2 regions of the Leifsonia shinshuensis genome follow, and region 1 is predicted to be linked to the other one. Evidence: predicted binding sites of a transcription regulator. Region 1 holds the regulator's gene; the other holds the start of a gene.
What was found. The regulator LexA, encoded in region 1, represses DNA repair genes until DNA is damaged. The targets are predictions, from matches to a motif close to TCGAACANNTGTTCGA.
Positions count from the first base shown of each region.

Region 2: a site for LexA is predicted at 3,606-3,621, ahead of uvrA (excinuclease ABC subunit UvrA). Genes of this name have one in related genera too.

Region 1 is NZ_CP043641.1:199,189-204,179, reverse strand. Features, by position in the region: gene F1C12_RS01020 (histidinol-phosphate transaminase) at 1-774, opposite strand, end outside; gene F1C12_RS01015 (LysM peptidoglycan-binding domain-containing protein) at 1,082-1,462, opposite strand; gene lexA (transcriptional repressor LexA) at 1,697-2,368, shown strand; gene F1C12_RS01005 (metallopeptidase family protein) at 2,436-2,786, opposite strand; gene metE (5-methyltetrahydropteroyltriglutamate--homocysteine S-methyltransferase) at 2,876-4,991, opposite strand, start outside.
Region 2 is NZ_CP043641.1:533,569-538,559, reverse strand. Features, by position in the region: gene uvrC (excinuclease ABC subunit UvrC) at 1-572, opposite strand, end outside; gene uvrA (excinuclease ABC subunit UvrA) at 582-3,521, opposite strand; gene F1C12_RS02610 (hypothetical protein) at 3,701-4,285, opposite strand; gene F1C12_RS02605 (DUF58 domain-containing protein) at 4,282-4,991, opposite strand, start outside.

The sequences.
Region 1 (4,991 bases):
GGTGATCGCGGACAGGTGGTACGGCAGGCGCACCAGCCGGAGCGCGTCAACGACGGCCGGATCGGCCGCGAGGTAGCCGACGCGCGCGCCCGCGAACGCGAACGCCTTGCTCATGGTCCGAGAGATGAGCAGCCGCTCCCGCCCGGGGATCAGCGTGAGCGCCGACGGCTCGCCGTCCGGCATGAACTCGGCATAAGCCTCGTCCACGATCACGATGCCGCGCGCCGCGGAGTACACGGCTTCGATCGTCTCGAGCGTCAGCGGCGTTCCGGTCGGGTTGTTCGGCGAGCAGAGGATGACGATGTCCGGATCGTGCTCGCGCACGGCCGCCGCCGCGGTCTCGGGCGACAGCTCGAACTCGGCGTCGCGTCCGGCCGCGATCCAGCTCGTCCCGGTCCCGGAGGCGAGCAGCGGATACATGGAGTACGTGGGAGCGAACCCGAGCAGGCTCCGCCCCGGCCCGCCGAAGGCCTGGAGGATGTGCTGAAGCACCTCGTTGGACCCGTTGGCCGCCCACAGCTGCTCGGCGGCGAGTCCGTGCCCGAGGTACCGCGCGAACGCCTCCCGCAGCTCGGTGAACTCCCGGTCCGGGTAGCGGTTCACCCCGGTGACGGCGACGGCGACCCGCGCGACGATGTCGGCGGCGACGTCCTCCGGAACCGGATGCGTGTTCTCGTTCACGTTCAACGCGACGGGCACGACCTTCTGCGGCGCCCCGTACGGGGTGCGACCGCGCAGGTCGTCACGGATCGGAAGATCGGAGAGGGAGGTCACCCCTCAATGGTAGTCAGCAGCGCTGAGCCCTCCCGCCGTGTGACGCCTCAAGACACACACCCCCCGCCTCGACGCCCCTCGGTCGCCGCCGCCCCAGAAGACCTAGAGAAGGAGACACGACCCCAAATCTTCTGCCGAACCCCCTTCTGCAGGAAATTGCCCGACCTGTCACACCAAATCTCCTTCACCTGAGGTGTCGCGGCCGCGGCGGACGGAGCAACAGGAAATGCTTCGCCGTGTCGCCCCAAAGCTCCTTTTTCGGCGGCCGTAGGTGAGCGAGCTGAGCTGGCGGCGGATCAACCGCCCCCTACTTGTCGTACTGCGCCGGAATCGCCAGCTGCTGCCCCGGCGTCACCACCGCCGACGACAGCCCGTTCAGGCTGACCAGATCGGCGATGACATCCCGCGGGTCCGCATTCGGAGCCAGCCGAGAGGCCACCGACCACAGCGAGTCCCCCGACTGCACGGTCACGTAGTGGAAGGTCGCGTGCGTCTGCTCCCCCGAAGCCGCCGCACCCCCACCGTTGAGCGCGAACACGAACGCCCCGATCACGATCGGCAGAGCCGCGAGCAGCGTCAGGACCACTCGTCCCCGCCGCGTCAGCCGCAGCCGAACGCGCGAAGACATCCCCGCGTCGCCCATCTCAACGTTCGTCATCCCGACGTTGTGAACCACTGCTGTGCTCATCGTGACCTCCAAAGGGCTTCGGTCGAAGCTCTGTTCCGAATATATCTTCGAATGTTCGAGACCGCAATCCTCGGGCCGGCAGAAAATCCCCGATGTTTTTCGAGACACACTCGAACACATGTTTGTCGGGCAGCCGTACTGTGGATACAGTTTCGATTGTCTGGACGCAAGACAACCAGGCACCACCGACATTCGGTTCCTCCGGGTGTCGGCGACGGTCACGAAGGGACGAGCGTGTCGAACGAGAACCAGGCTCCGCGCACGCGGCGCCGCAAGAACCTCAGCGAGAAGCAGCTCGCCATCCTCGACGTGATCCAGAAGTCCGTGAGCCAGCGCGGCTACCCGCCGAGCATGCGCGAGATCGGCGACGCCGTCGGCCTCTCCAGCCTCTCTTCCGTCACCCACCAGCTCAACCAGCTGGAGCTGAGCGGCTACCTGCGCCGCGACCCGAACCGGCCGCGCGCGCTGGAGATCCTCATCGACCTCCCGTCGGCGCCCACCCCCGACTTCGAGAACCAGACCCCGGTCGGCGACGCCGCCATGGTCCCGCTGGTGGGTCGCATCGCCGCCGGCGTGCCGATCACCGCCGAGCAGCAGGTGGAGGAGGTCTTCCCACTCCCGCGCCAGCTCGTCGGCAACGGCGAGCTCTTCATGCTCAAGGTGATCGGCGAGTCGATGATCGACGCCGCCATCTGCGACGGCGACTGGGTGGTCGTCCGCGCGCAGAACACGGCGGAGAACGGCGACATCGTCGCGGCCATGCTGGACGAGGAGGCCACCGTCAAGGTGTTCCGCCAGCGCGACGGCCACACCTGGCTGCTGCCGCGCAACTCGAACTTCGAGCCGATCCTGGGCGACTACTCCACCATCCTCGGCAAGGTCGTAGCCGTCCTCCGCGCCGTCTGACCCGAGACGTGACTAGTTGCGGGATTCGCCACCGCGATTTCCGCGATTAGTCACGTCTCGATTTGGGTTAGGCCCAGCCGAGTTCCTGGAGGCGGGCGTCGTCCAGGCCGAAGTAGTGGCCGATCTCGTGCACGAGGGTCACGCGCACTCGGGCGCGCAGCTCGTCCACGGTCGCGCACGACGCCTCGAGGTTGTTGCGGAACAGCGTGATGCGATCCGGGAGCTCCCCGAAGCCGTAGACCCCGCGTCGCGTCAGCGGATGCCCGGTGTAGAGCCCGTAGAGCCGAGGGCGCGCGCCGGTGGGCTGGTCGGCGACGAGGATGGCCACGTTCTCCAGCGGCCGCACCATGTCGTCCGGCAGCGCGTCGAACACCTCGTCGACCAGAGCGTCGAACTCCTCGTCCGAGATGCGCACCATGCGCTCATCATCCCCGAACCGGCGGAGGCCGCGCTCCCCCGTCCGCGCAGAGCGGAACGGGACAGCACGGCCTCGGCCGGCGGAGCGGTTCAGGCCGTGACGCCCGCCCGCTCCCGCACGTCGCGCGTCGCCGCGATGATGTTGCGCAGCGACGCCACCGTCTCGTCGTAGCCGCGGGTCTTCAGCCCGCAGTCCGGGTTCACCCAGAGCTGACGACCGGGAATCGCGCCGAGCGCCGTCTCCAGCAGCTCGGTCACCTCGGCGACCGACGGCACGCGCGGCGAGTGGATGTCGTAGACGCCAGGGCCGATGCCGTGCTCGAACCCGGAGCGCTGGATGTCGTGGACGACCTCCATCCGGCTGCGCGCGGCTTCGATGCTGGTCACGTCGGCGTCGAGGTTGCGGATCGCGTCGATGACCACGCCGAACTCCGAGTAGCAGAGGTGCGTGTGGATCTGCGTCTTGTCCGCCACCCCGGAGGTCGCGAGCCGGAACGAGCCCACCGACCACTCCAGGTAGCCGGCCTGATCGGCGCGCTTCAGCGGCAGCAGCTCGCGCAGCGCCGGCTCGTCCACCTGCACGACGCGGATGCCCGCCGCCTCCAGGTCCGCGATCTCGTCGCGCAGCGCCAGCGCCACCTGCCGCGCCGTCTCGCCGAGCGGCTGGTCGTCGCGCACGAACGACCAGGCGAGGATCGTGACCGGCCCGGTCAGCATCCCCTTGACCGGCTTCTCGGTCAGCGTCTGGGTGTAGGTCGACCAGTCGACCGTGATCGGCTTCGGCCGCGACACGTCGCCCCAGAGGATCGAGGGGCGCGTGCAGCGCGACCCGTACGACTGCACCCAGCCGTTCTGCGTCACCGCGAAGCCGTCCAGGTTCTCGGCGAAGTACTGCACCATGTCGTTGCGCTCGGGCTCGCCGTGCACGATCACGTCGAGGCCGATCTCCTCCTGGAGGTCGACGACGCGCTTGATCTCCGCCTGCATCCGGCCCAGGTACTCGGCCTCGTCGATGACGCCCTTGGCGAGCTGGGCGCGCGAGCGGCGGATGTCCGCGGTCTGCGGGAACGATCCGATCGTGGTGGTCGGCAGGAACGGCAGGTGCAGTGCCTCGTCCTGCGCCGCCTGCCGCGCGCCGTACTCGCCGCGGCGGAAGTCGGCCCGGGTGAGCCCGGCCTCGCGCGCTCGCACGGCCTCCACGCGCACGCCGGGGGCGGCTGCACGGTCGGCGAGCGCCGCGGTCGCGCCGGTCAGCTCGTCCTGGATGGCCTCGTGGCCGTCCACGATGCCGCGCGCCAGCACGGCGACCTGGCCGACCTTCTGGTCGGCGAACGCGAGCCACGTCTTCAAGCGCGCGTCGAGGTCCGGCTCGTCGTCCACGTCGTGCGGGACGTGCTGAAGCGAGGTGGAGGTCGACACCGCGACGTCGGGGCTCAGCGACAGCAGCTCCGTCAGCTTCCCGAACGCGGCCTCCAGATCGCCGCGCCAGATGTTGTGGCCGTCGATCACGCCGCCGACGAGGGTCTTGCCCGCCAGCCCGGCGGTCGTGGCGGCGTCGAGTCCGGCCGGGACGCCGCCCTTCACCAGGTCGAGGGAAATCGCCTCCACGGGCGAGACGGCGAGCACCGGGAGGGCGTCGTCCAGGCTGCCGTAGGGCGCCGCGACGAAGATCGCAGGCCGTTCGGCGGCTCCCCCCAGCGCGGCGTACGCGGCGCGCGCGGCCTCCAGCACCTCCGTGCGCGGCTCTTCGACGCTCTCGGAGACGAGCGCGGGCTCGTCCAGCTGCACCCACGGCGCGCCCGCGGCGGCGAGACGCGCCAGCAGCTCACGGTAGACCGGCAGCAGGTCGCCGAGCCGCGACAGCGGGCGGAAGCCCTCCGGCGCGTCGTCGCTCGCCTTGCTCAGCAGCAGGAACGTCACCGGGCCGACGATCGCCGGGCGCGTGACGAAGCCGGCTGCGCGGGCCTCCTCGAACTCCCGGACGATGCGGTCGGATGCCAGCCGGAAGGCGGTCTCCGGACCGATCTCCGGCACGAGGTAGTGGTAGTTGGAGTCGAACCACTTGGTCATCTCCAGCGGCGCCTTCTCGCCCTCGCCGCGGGCGATCGTGAAGTAGCCGGCCAGGTCGACCGAGCCGTCGTCGGCGGCCAGCCCGGCGAACCGCGACGGGATGGCGCCGACGGTCACGGCCGCGTCGAGCACCTGG
Region 2 (4,991 bases), 330 kb from region 1:
GGGCTGATCCGGCCGACGCAGGGCGCCGCGCACTTGCCGATGTCGCCGAGCAGGCACGGCCGTCCGGTGAGCTCGGCGCGGCGGTACACGCCGTCCGAGCAGCTGCGCACCGGGAAGGCCTTGAGCATGAGGTCGACCGTGTCGCGGATCGCCCAGACCTTCGTGTACGGGCCGAAGTAGCGCGCGTCCTTGAGGTTGCGGTTGCGGGTGACCATGACGCGCGGGATGCGCTCCCCCAGCGTCACCGCGAGGTACGGGTACGACTTGTCGTCCCGGAACTGCACGTTGAACGGCGGGTTGAACTCCTTGATCCAGGTGTACTCGAGCTGCAGCGCCTCGAACTCGCTGGCGACGACCGTCCACTCGACGCTCGCCGCCGTGGTCACCATGCGGCGGGTGCGCTCGTGGAGGCTCCGCAGCGGCTGGAAGTAGTTGCTCAGCCGCGCGCGGAGGTTCTTCGCCTTGCCGACGTACAGCACCCGCCGGTTCTTGTCGCGGAACCGGTAGACGCCGGGCTGCGTCGGGATCTCGCCGGCCTTGGGGCGGTAGCCGACCGTGTCCGTACTCTGCACAGCGTGATCCTACGCGGCGCCGCGGACACGCTCGCTGCCGAGCGCGCCCTCCCCCTGGAGGATCTCCTTGAGGAAGTAGCCCGTGTGGCTCCCCGGCGTCTCGGCGACCTGCTCCGGTGTGCCGGTCGCGATGACCTGCCCGCCGCCCGCGCCGCCCTCCGGACCCATGTCGATGATCCAGTCGGCGGACTTGATGACGTCGAGGTTGTGCTCGATGACGATGACCGTGTTGCCCTTGTCGAGCAGGCCGTTGAGCACCAGCAGGAGCTTGCGGACGTCCTCGAAGTGCAGACCGGTGGTCGGCTCGTCGAGCACGTAGACGCTGCGGCCGTTCGACCGGCGCTGCAGCTCGGTCGCGAGCTTGACGCGCTGCGCCTCGCCGCCGGACAGGGTCGTCGCGCTCTGGCCGAGCCGGACGTAGCCGAGGCCGACGTCCACGAGCGTCTGCAGGTAGCGGTGGATCGCCCCGATCGGCCGGAAGAACTCCGCCGCCTCGCTGATCGGCATGTCGAGCACCTCGGCGATGTTCTTGCCCTTGTAGTGCACGGTCAGGGTGTCGCGGTTGTACCGCGCTCCCCCGCAGACCTCGCACGCGACGTAGACGTCGGGCAGGAAGTTCATCTCGATCTTGATCGTGCCGTCGCCCGAGCACGCCTCGCAGCGGCCGCCCTTGACGTTGAAGCTGAACCGGCCGGGCAGGTAGCCGCGGGCCTTGGCCTCCGGCGTCTCGGCGAACAGGTTGCGGATGCGGTCGAAGACGCCCGTGTAGGTCGCCGGGTTGGAGCGCGGCGTGCGCCCGATCGGCGCCTGGTCGACGTGCACCACCTTGTCCAGGTTCTCCAGGCCCGTCACCGTCCGGTGCTTGCCCGGCAGCTTGCGGGCGCCGTTGAGCTTGTTGGCCAGCACCCGGTAGAGGATGTCGTTGACCAGCGACGACTTGCCGGAGCCGGAGACTCCGGTGACCGCCACGAACGTGCCGAGCGGGAAGTCGACCGACACCTTCTTGAGGTTGTTGGCCTCCGCGTCGACCACCCGGATCACGCGCTTCTTGTCGACCTTGCGGCGCTTCTCCGGGATGACGATCTCGCGCCGCCCGGCCAGATAGTCGCCGGTCAGCGACTCGGTGTTGGCCAGCAGCTCGTCGTACGACCCGGAGTGCACCACATGGCCGCCGTTGACGCCGGCGCCCGGGCCGATGTCCACGATCCAGTCGGCGGTGCGGATGGTGTCCTCGTCGTGCTCGACCACGATCAGCGTGTTGCCGAGGTCGCGCAGCGCGACGAGCGTGTCGATGAGACGCCGGTTGTCGCGCTGGTGCAGGCCGATGCTCGGCTCGTCCAGCACGTACAGCACGCCGGTGAGGCCCGACCCGATCTGGGTCGCCAGCCGGATGCGCTGCGCCTCGCCGCCGGACAGCGTCGCAGCGGCACGGGCGAGGTCGAGGTAGCTGAGGCCGACCTGGATGAGGAAGTCGAGGCGGATCTTGATCTCGCGCAGCACCTGCGCGCCGATCTTCTGCTCGCGCTCGGTCAGGTGCAGCTTCTCCATGAACGCGCGGGCGTCGGACAGGCTCAGCAGCGACGCGTCCGCGATGGACGCGCCGTGGATGAGCACCGAGAGCACCTCGGGCTTCAGCCGCTTGCCCTGGCAGACCGGGCACGGCACCTCGCGGAGGTACTCGGCCCAGCGGGCGCGCTGGGTGTCTGTCTCGGCCTGCATGTACTGGCGCTCGATGTAGGGCACGACGCCCTCGAAGCCGGACGTGTAGGACATCTCACGGCCGTAGCGGTTCTTCCACCGCACCTTGACCTCGAAGTTGTCGCCGCGGAGGACGGCCTCCCTGACGTTCTGGGGCAGCTTCTTCCACGGCGTCTTCAGCGAGAAGCCGAGGTCGCGCGCGAGGCCGTCGAGCAGCTTCTCGTAGTAGTTGAAGAGGCCCTTGCCCTGCGTGGTCCATGGGACGATGACGCCGTCGGCGATGCTCAGCTCATCGTCGCCGAGCAGCAGGTCCTCGTCCACCGACATGCGGGTGCCGAGGCCGGAGCACTCCGGGCAGGCGCCGAACGGCGCGTTGAACGAGAAGGTGCGCGGCTCGATCTCGGTGAGCTGGATCGGGTGGCCGTTGGGGCAGGACAGCTTCTCGCTGAACGACTGCCACGCCTCAGGGCCCTCGCGGTCGACGAAGTTGACCTGCACCAGGCCGTCGGTGAGCCGCAGCGCGGTCTCCAGCGAGTCGGTGAGGCGGCCCAGGATGTCGGGGCCGGCGACCAGGCGGTCGACCACGACGGAGATGTCGTGCTTGTACTGCTTCTTGAGCGTCGGCGGCTCGCTGAGCTGGATCTGTTCGCCGTCCACGAGCGCGCGCGAGTATCCGCTCGCGGCGAGCTCCTTGAACAGGTCGACGAACTCGCCCTTCTTCTGCGAGATGACCGGGCTGACGACCATGTAGCGCGTGCCGGTCTCGAGCTCCATGAGCTGGTCGGCGATCTGCTGCACCGTCTGGCGCTGGATCTTCTCACCGCAGACCGGGCAGTGCGGGACGCCGATGCGCGCCCAGAGCAGTCGCATGTAGTCGTAGATCTCGGTGATCGTGCCGACCGTCGACCGCGGGTTGCGGTTGGTGGACTTCTGGTCGATCGACACCGCAGGGCTGAGGCCTTCGATGAAGTCGACGTCGGGCCGGTCGACCTGCCCGAGGAACTGCCGCGCGTAGGCCGACAGCGACTCGACGTACCGGCGCTGCCCCTCCGCGAAGATCGTGTCGAACGCGAGCGACGACTTGCCCGAGCCGGACAGGCCGGTGAAGACGACCAGCGAGTCGCGCGGGATCTCGAGGTCGACGTTGTGGAGGTTGTGCACCCGCGCGCCGCGGACGCTGAGGTGCGAACCGACGACCTTGCCCGGATTGCCTGCCGAACTCCTGCTACTCAGAGTGCTCACTCGTTCCATTCTCCGCTATTCGCCGTCGCCCCACCCGTGTGTTCGCCCTCCGCGCACCGGCACGGCGCCCGTCGGAGACCCCCGTCGGCGAGTTCGAAGCTTTGTTCGATTCTAGCAACCCGGACAGGGGATGTGCGACCACGCGCGAGCGTACGCCCGACCACCGACATTCGTGACCGGCGCTGTCCTCACGCGCGCGGGCGGGCGAGCAGCAGCGCCGCCAGCAGGACCACGAGCCCCACGATCGCGGCGCCCGACAGCATCGCGAGCCACGGCGCCGCGGACGGCCGCGCGACCAGCAGCAGGACGATCGCGACCGCCTGGACCGGCACCTGGATCACGACCACCCGCCGCAGCGACGGCAGCAGCACCGCGGGCTGCAGCCGCGCGCCCGCGGGGAGGACGAGCGTCCACGCCGCGAGCACGTGCAGCACGTGCACCGCGGCGATCACGGCGAGCACGCGCAGGGTCAGCGTCCCCGGCTCGAGAAGGGTGGAGAACGCGAGCACGCCGATCAGCACCCACGCGACCCGCCAGCGCGGGACGGCCACGGCGACCGCGGTGAGGAGGACGGCCAGGGCGGGCCACGGGCCGCTGGGGGCGGTGGTGACGGCGAGCGGGACGGCCACGACGGCGAAGGCGACGCGGAGCGACCAGGCGGGGACGGTGCGGCCGAGGTCGGGGGCGGGTGGGGCGGGGTGTTCAGGCGTGGATGCCACACGGCGTGCGCGGTCGGTGCCCGCGGCGGCGTCGCGGTCTGCCGGAGCGCTCATGGCCGCCTCCCCGGCGTCGCCAGCCGCCGCAGCACCGCGTCCCGCTCCGGCGACGCCCATACCAGCAGCTCCGCGCCGGCCGCCCGCAGCCGATCGAGCCGCAGCCCGCGCTCCAGGTCCACCACGCGCAGGGCGAGGCGCTCGCGGGCAGGCAGCTCGTCCACGCTGCGCGGGGGCAGGACATCCACCACGATCACCCGGTGCCCGGCCGCCCGCCAGGTGAGCGCGAGGCGCATGGCCTGGTCGTCCAGGAACGTCGACATCACGAAGACGACAGCGCCCTGCGCCAGCCGCGGCGCCCGGGCACGCTCGGTCGCCGAGCCGTGCGCGGTCGTCAGCTCGACGGCCCGCAGGACGCGGTGCAGGTGCCGCGACCCGGCGCGCGGCGGCAGGGCGCGGCGGGCGTCGGACAGGTCGTCGAAACCGACCCGGTCGGACGCGGCGGCGTACGCGCCGGCCAGCGAGACCGCGGCCTCCCGCGCCAGGTCGAGCGACGTCGCCCCCGGCCGCGGGTACGGCGCCGCCCAGCCAGCGACGGCCCCTGGCACGTCGTCGCGCGCGTCGACGACGAGCTGCACCGCGGCGTCGGAGGTCGCGGTGGTCCGGCGCACGTAGAGCTCGCCGGGGCGCTGGGCGAGGCGGGCGGTCGCCTTCCAGTCGATGCGGCGGAGCCGGTCGCCGGGACGGAAGCGGTCGATGTCGCGGA